DNA from 4 places in the Oceanobacillus sp. B139/18 genome. Region 2 is predicted to be linked to each of the others. Evidence: predicted binding sites of a transcription regulator. Region 2 holds the regulator's gene; each other region holds the start of a gene.

Region 1 (3,217 bases), 210 kb from region 2:
GCAGCATAATCTGCATAAACCATTCAAAAATACCTGGCATATCACTTAAAATAGGAGTGGCCCATTCTGCACCGCCATCTACCGCTTCACTTGCACTGCTGGTGGTTGTTTGCAGCCATTCAAATGGCATGTTCACGCTGTTCCCGGTCAGCCAGGAATCTTCTCCGAGTCCCTGAAATAATCGAGAAATACCTGCAGAGCCTGAGGTGACTTCACCCCAAACAGATTCTCCCCAAATTTTAGAGGCTGCTTCATCGAGCCAAAAACCGCCGACAAATAATCGCAATGGCAAGCTCCACAAAACATTTCCATATCTGGTAATTGTATCTCTGAAAATGTTGCGCTTATCCTTGGTTTGGAAAAATTCATGCATAATATAATGAAACATATAATAGCCGCTTCGTATCCCGAAGAAATAATACAGGTTAACCAAGTGCTTCATCAGATTAGCCAGCCAGCCGCTTAAACGCAGCCCCATTAAATTCGCCACACCATATCTGGCTCCGATGGAAACCATCGTGCCATGGTATTTCCCTTCAAATGCTTCTTTTTGGCCGTTATCGATTTCCGCAATAATGGATTTAGCTGCTGTCACACCTGTCTGTTCGGCCGCTTCGACAATTTGCGGCGTCGGCTTGCCTTCCTCTTCTTCAAAATAGGCTAAGTCGCCGATAACATAGACGTTCTCCAAGTTTTCTGCTTCCATATATTCATTTACTTTCAGACGTCCTGCTCTGGCAGTCGGGATACCGTAATCTTCTGTATCCGAATTTGCCTTGACCCCGGCTGTCCAAATCAATGTGTGTGTGGAAAGGGTTTCCCCTGATTTAAATACGACGCTATCCTCTTTTACTTCAACGATTGGTGAGTTTTTAAGCAAGGTAACGCCTTTTTTATTTAAATACTTTTCTGCTTTATCTGCACTTTTTCGGTCCAGCATATTTAAAATAGAGGAGGCCGCTTCGACTACATACAGCTGAATTTCTTCTTCGTCCAGTTTATTTTCCTTTGCTAAACGGTATTTCCACTCGATAAGCTCTCCAATCATTTCAATACCGGTAAAGCCGGAACCGCAAACTGTAAAGGTGAGCATGGCACGGCGTTTTTCCGGGTCATGTTCTAATGCTGCCCGTTTGACGACCTCCTCTAAATGCTGCCGGATGCGGATCGCATCTTCCCAGGACCAGAGGGTAAAGCCGTTCTCTTTTACACCTGGTGTACCAAAGTCGTTTGCTTCGCCGCCCATCCCGAGAATAAGGTAGTCATAAGCGAATTCACCGTGTTCCGTGGTGACGGTCTTCGTATCATGATCGACGTTGGTAACATTGTCTGTGACGAGTTTCACTTTGGTGCGGTTAAATAATTTTCGTAAATCAAATTGAATAGCAGATGGTTCTACCCGGTGTGCAGCTACTTCATGTAATTCTGTCATCATGGTGTGATAGGAATGTCGATCTATCAGAGTAATAGAAACAGAATCATCACGTTTGTATTTTTTGGCCAGCTTCTTAGCTGCATGCACCCCTGCGTAGCCGGCGCCAATAATAACAATATTTTTCTCCGCCATTGTATTCACTCCTTTGTAATCAAAATAGATAATGTTAAATTTGTGAACTATTGAACAATTTCATTCTAACATATTCATAAAAAAAGTCTATAGATTTGATAAATAGTTCACAAATTAAAAATAAAATATCAAATAATCAGGTGTGTCATTTTCATGACAAAATCCTTGGTAATAATAGATTTGTTTGTGTTTTTTATAGACATGATACGAAATAAATTATACAATAAACATGTAATATTTGTGAAATTATTCACAATTAAAATTATGTAAATAATTGTGAATTAAATCACATGAAAATAATTATTATGGTGTTTATTAACATTCACAAGGGCGAGGGAGGTATGAAAATGAAGAAACAAATTGGTATCTCACTGATGCTGCTGATGCTGATTATTGCAGGCTGTTCTAAAAATGCCGATTCATCAAGCGATGCATCATCATTAATCAGCAATCCATATAGTGAGACAGAATTTTTACTGGGAACAGTTATCACGATAAAGGTGTATGACAAGGATAAAGAGTCGGCGTTAGATAAGGTGTTTGACCGAATTGAAGTATTGGAACAGCAAATGACTGCCAATGAAGCTGGGTCGGAAGTGGCTGAAATCAATGAACAGGCCGGAAAAGGCCCTGTCGAGGTGTCAGAGGATGTATGGCAGGTGATTAAGCAAGGAAAGGATTACAGTGAATTGGCAGAGGGCTCCTTTGATATTGCTGTCGGTCCATTAACCAGCCTTTGGAATATCGGGATGGATGATGCGAGAAAACCGTTGCAGGAGGAAATTGATGACATACTGCCGTTGATTGATTATGAAAAAATAGAACTCGATGAAGCAGAGCAAAGCGTGATGCTGACAGAATCCAGTATGCGGTTAGACCTGGGAGCAATTGCGAAGGGTTATATTGCTGATGAAGTCATAGAACTGTTAGAGGAGGAAGGGGTCACCACTGCTGTGGTTGATTTAGGAGGCAATATATATGTTATGGGGAACCAGACATCAGGTGATCCCTGGGTTGTTGGTGTTCAAAATCCATTCTTGCCAATGGGAGAAACTGTTGGCAGATTGACTGCTTCGAATCAGTCTATCGTTACTTCTGGTATTTATGAACGTTTTTTAGAAGTGGAGGGTGAAATCTATCATCATTTATTAAATCCGCAGACTGGCTATCCGTTTGAAGGAGAGCTTGCCAGTGTTTCGGTTATCAGTGAGCATTCAATTGACGGGGATGCACTTTCGACACTGCTATATTCAAAAGGGTTAGAGGAAGGATTGGACTTTATTCAACAGATGCAGGATGCAGAAGCCATCTTTGTGACAAAGGACAAAAATGTTTATATCACCGATGGATTAGCCGGCAATTTTGAACTGACAGATGAGGAATTTACGTTAATAGAATAGGTGAGGGGAGCGGGCTATGATGACACTGCCTACGTTTTTAAAGCTGGTAGAAATTCGCACCAAATTAGCTAGTTTATTTCCGTTTTTAATTGGACTATTATTTGTTATCTATCGTTATGATATGTTTGAACCGCTAAACACAGCTATTTTCTTTAGTGCCATGCTGCTGTTTGATTTAACTACAACGGCTATCAATAATTACATGGATTATAAGAAGGCATTAAGTGATGACTATCGCAGACAATCCAAT
Region 2 (3,217 bases):
TTGTTCAACAAGTTTGATAACAACACGATCTCCTAATGGTTTAATCATGTAGAATTGCCTCCTTAATCCCAAATCATTTTATTTTTTATTAGCACTCTATACACTTGAGTGCTAACTCCAATTATTATAATAATTAATTCTTGGAAAAAATGCAAGCACGATGATGATGAATTTTTAGAAAAACTTAGATTCGCTTGCTTTTCAGTGAATCCTCAGTTTTTTTATACTGCTCCATCGTGTTAGAAAAACTTGTATTCGTTTACTTTTTGAAGATAACTTCTACTTTTCACTTTCTGCTTTCTTATTTTAACCCTTGTTTATTTTCTTTTTCAATGTTTCATGCATGATTTGATGTACTTTTGATTATAATTTTCAGTAACAGTTGTGTTAGAATATATCCTATGGCGATAATAGTTGAAGGAGCGTTTTTATGACTCGAAGATATACATATGTCATTCTCACATATATCATTATGCAATTTTCTGTTTTACTTATGGCCCCGCTGATTACATCCATATTTGGTGTAAACCTTGCGCTTGCCAGTATTTATTGGTCTGTCTTTAGTTTCACTCTTGGCCTTGTTATTGTTCTCTGGCTCTTAAAGCCTGATATGCAGGTCCGGGCTCATCCAGATGCTGTCGGGATCGGCGGTATTATTGTCTGGTCTGTTCTGGGAATTATTATGGCCCTTCTTTCACAAGGGCTGGCTGCCACCATTGAAATGGAGCTATTTGGAATCGATCCCGGTTCAGAGAATACCCAAGGCATTATGAACATGGCACGGGCTGTGCCAATTTTTATTGTTCTTCCGGCAATTTTGGCGCCTATTTTAGAAGAAATCATTTTCCGGAAAATTATATTTGGTTCGCTGTATAAAAAAATGAACTTTTTCTTTGCGGCTTTAATTTCTTCTCTTATTTTTGCCGTGATTCATACAGATTTTCTGCATATACTAGTATATGCTGCGATGGGCTTTGTTTTTGCATTCCTTTATGTACAAACAAAACGAATTCTTGTACCTATCATCGTACATGCCGGGATGAACACCCTTGTCGTGCTGGCTCAGCTTTCCTTAGATCCAGAAGAAATTCAAAAACGGCTTGACCAATTACAACTCATATTCTTTGGAGGTTAACATGCATCAGCCTTATTTAATAAAAGCCATTCTTTATGTTTTATTCGGTGTTTTATTTATTTATGTCGGGGTTCTCAGCAAGGGAGAATCCGTCTGGGATACAGTTCCCCTTATATTCGCCGGATTTGCAGCTTTAACCTTCTATGCCGGCTTCCGGATGCTGCGATTCTATTTTAAAGTAAAGAATAAAAAATAAAAAACTAGCTCTTAGGCAGGAAGCTTCTTAAATTTAGAAGTTCTGTAAAGAGCTAGTTTTTTGCAATTAGAAAGCAGAAGATTGGTTAAGAAAACATTATGGAGCTTCTGTGCATATCCTACTCCTCTTCTAAGGAATAATGCTTCAAAAAGTATACAAGTGATTGCAATTCTACTGTTAAATCAATGTGATGGACACGAATATAGTTTGGAACGGTAATACGTGCCGGCGTGAAATTAAGAATACCTTTAATACCGAGCTCCACAAGGCGGTTCGCAGCGGCATCTGCTTCTTCTGCAGGTATTGTTAAAATAGCAACTTCAATTCCGCTTATTTTATCCTCTAATTCATTCACATGATACACGGGAACACCGCCAACTTCCGTGCCTACCTTGGAATCATCCGTATCAAACGCCATCGTGATACGAATATTATTGTTCTTTAAAAAGTTATAATGCAAAAATGCAGTTCCCAGGTTTCCAACACCAATTAAAGCAACATTTGTTATCTCATGCTGGTCCAGTGTACTTTTAAAGAACCCTAATAGATACTCCACATTATATCCGTATCCTTTTTTCCCAAGTGCACCAAAATAGGAGAAGTCTCTGCGGATCGTTGCAGAATCTACTTTAACAGCCTCACTTAACTCTTTGGAAGATACACGCATCTTCCCTTGCTGATATAAATTATTTAAAAATCGGTAATATAAAGGCAAACGCTTTGCTGTTGCCTGCGGGATTTTATTTTGTTCCATTTGAAACGGCCTCTCTTCAATTACTAATGTATAGGAAAACTTACATGTTAAATTATTTCATTTTTTGTACATGGATACTGCCATAATTTTACACGTTCGCTTTCATTATGTTGTAAATAACGCATTTATTCAATAGTACACACTCTATTATATAATTTTAACAGAAATACAGCCAACATAGCGAACTTTATTATAATTTTATTGTAGCTTCTATTTGGATACGTTACACTGATAGAAGGTATTACTTTCCTTTTACAGGATGGTTCAAGAAGACAGGATAAGCAATAACATGCTCGTCACCTTATTTTCATGTGCTTTTTGAACAGCTTTTTTTACGAGTCAGAAAGGATGGCAACGATGATTTTAATGCAACTAAATGGAATCTCTAAATCCTTTGGAGCAGAAGAGATTCTAGCTAATATAAAAATGGAAATAAAAGATAATGAACGGATTGCAATAGTCGGCCGCAATGGAGCCGGAAAGTCAACACTTCTCAAAATCATGGCAGGAGAAATGCCTTATGACGGCGGTGAGATCTTCCAGCCGAAAGACCTGACATTCGGCTATCTCTCACAGCATATGACGTTAGAGTCCGGAAAAACCATCTGGCAAGAGATGCTGGATGTATTTTCGCCTCTGCTTGCCATGGAGAAAAAATTACGTGAACTGGAAGCACAGATGGCAGACGCCTCCAATATGGAAGCATCTGATTATCAACAGCTGCTCGAAAGATATGATACGCTTCAAAATGAATATCAATCAAATGGCGGATATACGTATCAAGCGGAAATAAAATCTGTGCTCACCGGGTTGTCCTTTGGTGATTATGATTACGATACATTAATTACCGATTTAAGCGGCGGACAGAAAACAAGACTTGCCCTCGGTAAGCTTCTACTGCAAAAACCGCAGCTGCTTATTCTCGATGAACCGACGAACCACTTAGATATTGACACACTTACATGGCTCGAAGGCTATTTAGTAAGCTATCCAGGTGCTATCATTATTGTTTCCCATGACCGCTACTTTTTAGACAAAACTGTATCAATTGTTTATGAAATTTCCAGACATCATTCTAAAAAGTTCCACGGAACATACAGTAACTACTTAGCTCAAAAAGCGCTTGATTATG
Region 3 (3,217 bases), on a different contig from region 2:
CCAGATGATCATATCTTGACTTATCAACCGTTGGACTTGCCAGCTCGTTAATCGATGTTTCTTCATAACGCCATTGGTCCGTTGCAAAATAGAAGAAAGAAGTACCATTTTGCAATCTTGCTGGTCCGCCCCAGTCTTTTGCTGATTGGACCGTTGTCCAGCCTTCTACAGGACGTAATTTTTCCTGGCCGACATAATGTGCCCAGCCGCCGCCATTGACTCCTTGTGCTCCAACCATCAGAACAAGGTTGACAACAGCTCTGTAAATCGTATCGGAATGGTACCAATGGTTGATTCCGGCTCCCATGATAATCATGGAACGTCCATTTGTATCAATGGCATTTTGAGCAAATTCACGAGCAATTTTAATTACTAAATTGCGGTCCACTCCGGTAATCTGTTCCTGCCATGCAGGTGAAAACGGCGCAATCTCATCGTAGGACGCAGCCGCCTCCCCTCCCAATCCGCGGTCGATTCCGTAGTTGGCAAGCATTAAATCATACACCGTTGCGATATATTCTGTCTCACCGTCTATCTCGATTTGCTTTACAGGTACGGTACGAGGAAGTACTTTCTTTGTCTCTGCATCAAAGTACGGCATATCTACAGAAACAACTTCATCTTCCCTGCCAAGAAAACTTAAAACCGGCTCAATTTTTTCGTTGGTTCTTTCATCAAATAGTTTTAAATTCCAGTTGCCTTTTTCGTCCCAACGAGATCCCATCGTGCCATGCGGGATGGAAAAATCCCCGGTAAGATCGTTGTACAACGCTGGTTTCCATTCATTGTTCTCTGATTCTATTCCAAGGTCTTTTGCATGTAAAAAGCGATCTGCTGTAAACCTTCCATTTTCCTTTTTCAAACGTACGGAAAATGGAAAATCCGTATATTGCTTCGCGTAGTCTTCAAAATAAGGCGTTTTATTTTTATCATAAAATTCATTTAAAATAACATGCCCCATTGCCATCGCAACTGCGCCATCCGTGCCTTGTTTTACCGACAGCCAGTCATCCGAGAATTTGGTGGATTCTGCATAATCCGGACTTACCGAGATGACCTTGGTACCTTTATACCTTGCTTCCACTAAAAAGTGTGCATCAGGTGTACGAGTTAACGGAACATTCGAACCCCAGGTAATAATATAGCTTGAATTAAACCAGTCAGAGCTTTCCGGCACATCTGTCTGATCTCCCCAAATCTGCGGGGATGCCGGCGGTAAGTCTGCATACCAATCATAGAAACTCAGCATTTGACCGCCGAGAAGGTGCATGAAGCGGCTGCCTGATGCATAACTGATCATGGACATGGCAGGAATCGGAGAAAATCCAACATTTCGATCCGGACCATATTTGATGGCAGTATATAAGCAGGAAGCTGCAACCAGTTTGTTTACCTCTCCCCAATCAGCACGGGCGAGGCCGCCTTTTCCTCTTGCTTGTTTATAGGATGCTGCCTTTTCCTTATCCTCTACAATGCTTTTCCAAGCTTCTAATGGATTTTCATGGGTTTGCAATGCTTCTCTCCATAGCGTAAGTAATTTTTTTCTTACATAAGGATATTTCACACGTAAAGGGCTATAAATGTACCACGAAAAACTGGCTCCTCTAGGGCAGCCGCGAGGTTCAAATTCTGGCATATCCGGGCCAGTTGTCGGATAATCCAACGCTTGCCCTTCCCATGTCACGATGCCGTCTTTTACATAGATGTTCCAGCTGCATGATCCCGTGCAGTTAACCCCATGGGTAGAACGAATAACGGTGTCATGCTGCCATCTTCTTCTATAAACATTTTCCCAATCACGGTTTCCTTCTTGCAGTTGACTATGGTTATTGGAATATTTCTCTTTCGGCTTTAAGTAATTCAATCTTTGCCAAAGCGGAGATGGTTTCTTCGCCATCTAAATCCCTCCTAATAGAATTGCTAATCAATCTATGACCTATTAAATCATTTCTTATTTCGGCTCGTTGTGAAAAACATCACACGTAGGACAGAAATTAAAATGGATTCAAACGGATAGCATATTGCTTGTTGTTGAGTGTTTGAAAAAGACTGCTATTACTGCCAAAAAGAAGTTCCAGCAAAAAAATCTTCTTTCTGTCTTCAAAAAAATGACACAAATCATGTGATTTATTTCACTACGTATTTGTGAAAGAAAGATTAAAATTTTCAACGTAATCAAATGAATAGAAATAGAAGCATCGAAAAAAACAAATGAAAGAATTACCTCATCATGGAAGGAGAATAAAAATGAAAAAACCCGGATTACAATTAATCTTACAGACTTCAAATCTATTTATCGGATTTATGGTGTGGGTACTGATTTCATCGCTCATGCCATACATTACAATGGATATTTCATTAACATCCGGTCAAGCATCTATTATTACGGCCATCCCTGTTATTTTAGGATCTTTACTGCGTATTCCAATTGGTTTTTATGCCGATCGCTTTGGGGCACGAATTATTTTTCTCATTAGCTTTTTGATTTTACTATTCCCTGTTTTCTTCTTAAGCATTGCCGACTCTTTCACAGATTTAGTCATTGGCGGCTTACTATTGGGGATAGGCGGAGCGGTTTTCTCCATCGGAGTGACATCCCTTCCAAAATATTACCCAAAGGAAAAACACGGTTTTATCAATGGCGTATATGGGATTGGTAACGTTGGTACAGCAATTACATCCTTTGGCGCACCTGTACTCGCTGGGGCAATTGGATGGCAAGGTACCATCCGAAGCTTCCTGATTATCTTACTTGTTTTTGCCGCACTTGTTTTTATCTTTGGGGATCGTTCAGAAGAAAAAGTGAAGAAATCAATGGCGGAACAAATCAAAGGTGTGTATAAAAACACAACCCTATGGTTCCTAAGCCTATTTTATTTCATCACATTTGGTGCTTTTGTTGCTTTTACCATGTTCCTGCCAAGCTTTTTAGTAGATAACTTCAGTTTAGAACCGGTAGATGCCGGCATTCGAACTGCTATCTTTATTGTGATTGCTACAGCATTAAGACCAATTGGAGGTTTATTGGCTGATAAATTCAATGCATTTATCATCTTAATGTTTGTATTCATTGGGGTAGCTTTCTCAGGCATCTTATTATCCTTTTCACCAGGTATCGAGTGGTATACCGTTGGTGCATTGGCCGTTGCGGTAACCGTAGGGATTGGAAATGGGACAGTCTTTAAATTAGTTCCCTTATATTTTTCAAAACAAGCTG
Region 4 (3,217 bases), on a different contig from region 2:
TCAAGCGCGGAAAGGCAACGTCTCTTGCCCCAATTTGCAGTGGGACAACGAAGTTCATCATACCGATAATAAATGCCATTGCCATGAAGAAAATCATAACAACACCGTGTGTCGTGAAAACCTCGTTATAGTGCTGTGCGTCTAAGAAGCTGTTATCTGGAACAGCTGTCTGCAGACGCATCATCACAGCATCTGCTCCACCTCTGAAAAGCATAAGCAATGCTGAAATGATATACATAATACCAATTCGTTTGTGATCAACCGTTGTTAACCAATTATTCCAAAGATATCCCCATTTTTTGAAATAGGTAACACCAAAAACAATCGCAATACTTACAAGTCCAATCGCAACGATGGATGCATAAAGCATTGGATCATCATGGGGCGGAATAGAAAATCTATCTAAAAAATCCATTATGTCGAAACTCCTTTCTAGAGCTCAGAAATTTTCAGGCGCCTCAAATTTGAGTGCTGTTGTAAAGCTGATTAATGATGATGGTGTCCGCCATCTTCATCTGAATCAGATGGTCCATGATTATGCGGACTGTTCTCTCCCTCAGGTGCAGGTTTAAATTCCTGATGTGTACCAGTGAAAGTCATTTGTCCTAAATGTCCAGGCTCTAATAATTCTTCAAATTCTTCTTCGGTCAGCGGATCCGCAGTATTATGAATATCTTCTACCCAGGAATCGAATTCACTTGGAGGCATTGCTGTAACAGCAAATTCATTTTCTGCAAAACCTTCTCCGTTAAAGTTAGAGTTTCTTCCCATATATTCCCCAGGCTCATCTGCAACAACGTTCAGATAGTTTGTCATATCTGCCATCGCATATTTCTGTCCTGCCAATTGAGGAATCCAGAAACTTGAAATCGTTCCATGAGAATATAAACGGAATTCAACGTTTTGATTTGTTGGGATGAAAACATAATTCACTGTTTCAATGTCCTGTTCCGGATAACTGAAATGCCATTTCCAGTTAGAAGAGGATGCATAGATAACGAGCGGCTCGTCTTCAGCATAGCCTTCTGGAGGGCTCTCCACTTGATGTGTCGAAATGGTAGAAACCACGGATAAAAAGGCAACAATTAAAATTGGAACAGCGACAATAATTCCTTCTACATATTTATTACCCTCAATATGAGGCGGCTCGTAGTCAGGATCTTGTTTTGACGCTCTATATTTAAATAAAATAACTGTCAGCATTACTAAGACAACAATTACAATGAATGACATTGTAAAAATCGATATCCAAATCACAGTTGCAGTTGTATCTGCTTGAGGACCTTTTGGATCAAGTACAAGTAATGGTTCACAGCCTGCCAGAAAAGCAGCAATGCCTGTTAATAAGGCTAAGTAGGTCCACTTTAACTTCATGTTGATACCCCTTCCTTTGATGTTTAATAAGATGGATTACTATGATTAAAAGGTTGTTCACAAAATGAACACACAATTAACTTAGCATTGGTTTATAGCAGAGATAATATTAATACTGATGTAAGGAAATTACAAGAGATTGAAAAACACTTCACAAAATGTTCATGAAAACTTCTACATCTTTTTGAATTTTGTCGGTAAATGTCGAAAAAGGCTTGACAATATTAATAAATGGTAGTAATAGGGCTTTTAACATTAAATTGAAACTTCCTTTAGTGAGGGGTTTTCGACGCACAAAGGTTCCTCGATGGGGGAGTAACCGCAACCCCAGTTCCGGAGTTATACTGCGATAAACTGATTTATGCCGGTATATATCTGAAAATAAATTTAAGAAGGGCTTCTGAATAAGATTATGAGTTATTTTTTGATATTATAAGAGGAAAATGTAAATCAAATAAGTGTAAAGTGGAATATGCTATAATGAAACGAAGGGGGAGCCAGCATGGATCCATTAGATATATTGATAGATTTAGAACAATTACTTCCTTATTATAAACCGATTGTCCGGGCTGATAAGCAGCTGGTAAGCGGTTATGAAGTAATTGCTTACTACTTAGATGAAAATAATAAAGAGCAGCGTTTAGATTGGCTCTTCGATGATACCTCCATTCCAGATGAATTCCGGCTGGAGGTAAACCAGTATATCCATCAAAAAGCAATTGAGAAAAAATTACAAGAACATTTTACAGGACACCTTACTTTATACTATGATGCAGAATTATTGGTACGTGATAATGGAGAAGTATTTATTGATTTATTGCATGAGTATCAAGAAAAAGGATTAAATCTGAATGAAATCATTCTCGAAATCAAGGATACCTGTCTGCCAATTAATACAGATCAGCTAGGTCATATCATTAAATACTTAAAGACACTGGGAGTAAAAATCAGCATTGAATTAGCTGACCCAAATGGCAGTCTGAATCAACTAGCCGTCTTGCATCCTTCCTTTATTAAAGTAGATACATCGTTTTTAAAGGATGATCTGCTCCCGCATCTGTATAAGGATGTTTATTTTGGCGTGTCGATGTTATCGAGAAAAATAGGTGCTTCTTTGTTATTTAAAGGCATCCGTTCTTATAAACAATTGAATTTTGCATGGCAAAGCGGCGGTGAATATTATCAGGGCAGCTATCTGACTTATCCGCAGCAGGATTTTATTGAGGAAGATGCATGTAAAAATAAATTAACGGAGTATTTTAGAGAATTTGTAACCTATGAACAAAAGAAAGCGAAGGCACAATTTGAATTATTAGATTCCGTTTATGCAATAATTGACCGTCTTCTTTCCCAGACAAAACAAACAAACGACGACAGCTGGCTACTGAAGCTTGCTGAGGGCTGTGAAGATTTTGTATTTCGTATCTATGTTTGCAACAGCGTCGGCCTGCAAATCTCGGCGAACGTGGAAAAAGATATGCAGGGGAGCTGGACCTTGATTGAGGAAGGGATGCATAAAAACTGGAGCTGGCGTCCATACTTTTTCGAGAATATAATGCGGATGAATATTGAGAAAAAAGGAATTTTATCGGATTTATACACAGATATCGAGCGTTCCGAGCTGATACGAACGTACGCTTATCCGCTGTCTCAGGAACGATATATATTTTTTGATATTCCATACAGTTATTTGCTAGAAAAAGAAGGCTTACTATAAGAGAATAGTAATGAAAGGGGAATGAGTACCTTTCAAAGCTTGATTTGTCCGTTTTTTCGTCTTTGATGAATTTCCGGATAGAAGGAGGTTTTTAAATGAAATTGATTCATACAGCAGATTGGCATC

The links. Region 2 encodes Rex, which represses fermentation and respiration genes when NADH is low (regulators of the CRP and FNR family bind a similar motif). Its sites were predicted from a motif close to TTGTGAAATATTTCACAA; they were not measured.
Region 1: ACZSMY_RS09375 (FAD:protein FMN transferase) is a predicted target of Rex. The motif match lies at 1,806-1,823, and genes of this name have one in related genera.
Region 3: ACZSMY_RS16825 (nitrate reductase subunit alpha) is a predicted target of Rex. The motif match lies at 1,965-1,982, and genes of this name have one in related genera.
Region 4: qoxA (cytochrome aa3 quinol oxidase subunit II) is a predicted target of Rex. The motif match lies at 1,514-1,531, and genes of this name have one in related genera.

The regions. Positions count from the first base shown of each region.
Region 1 is NZ_JBVFXI010000002.1:409,012-412,228, reverse strand. Features, by position in the region: gene ACZSMY_RS09380 (FAD-dependent oxidoreductase) at 1-1,567, opposite strand, end outside; gene ACZSMY_RS09375 (FAD:protein FMN transferase) at 1,915-2,967, shown strand; gene menA (1,4-dihydroxy-2-naphthoate polyprenyltransferase) at 2,987-3,217, shown strand, end outside.
Region 2 is NZ_JBVFXI010000002.1:617,304-620,520, forward strand. Features, by position in the region: gene groES (co-chaperone GroES) at 1-48, opposite strand, end outside; gene ACZSMY_RS10360 (CPBP family intramembrane glutamic endopeptidase) at 431-1,135, shown strand; gene ACZSMY_RS10365 (DUF4305 domain-containing protein) at 1,137-1,331, shown strand; gene ACZSMY_RS10370 (redox-sensing transcriptional repressor Rex) at 1,450-2,085, opposite strand; gene ACZSMY_RS10375 (ABC-F family ATP-binding cassette domain-containing protein) at 2,443-3,217, shown strand, end outside.
Region 3 is NZ_JBVFXI010000006.1:38,120-41,336, forward strand. Features, by position in the region: gene ACZSMY_RS16825 (nitrate reductase subunit alpha) at 1-1,897, opposite strand, end outside; gene ACZSMY_RS16830 (nitrate/nitrite transporter) at 2,248-3,217, shown strand, end outside.
Region 4 is NZ_JBVFXI010000001.1:37,065-40,281, forward strand. Features, by position in the region: gene qoxB (cytochrome aa3 quinol oxidase subunit I) at 1-415, opposite strand, end outside; gene qoxA (cytochrome aa3 quinol oxidase subunit II) at 487-1,374, opposite strand; gene ACZSMY_RS00170 (EAL domain-containing protein) at 1,877-3,091, shown strand; gene ACZSMY_RS00175 (exonuclease SbcCD subunit D) at 3,187-3,217, shown strand, end outside.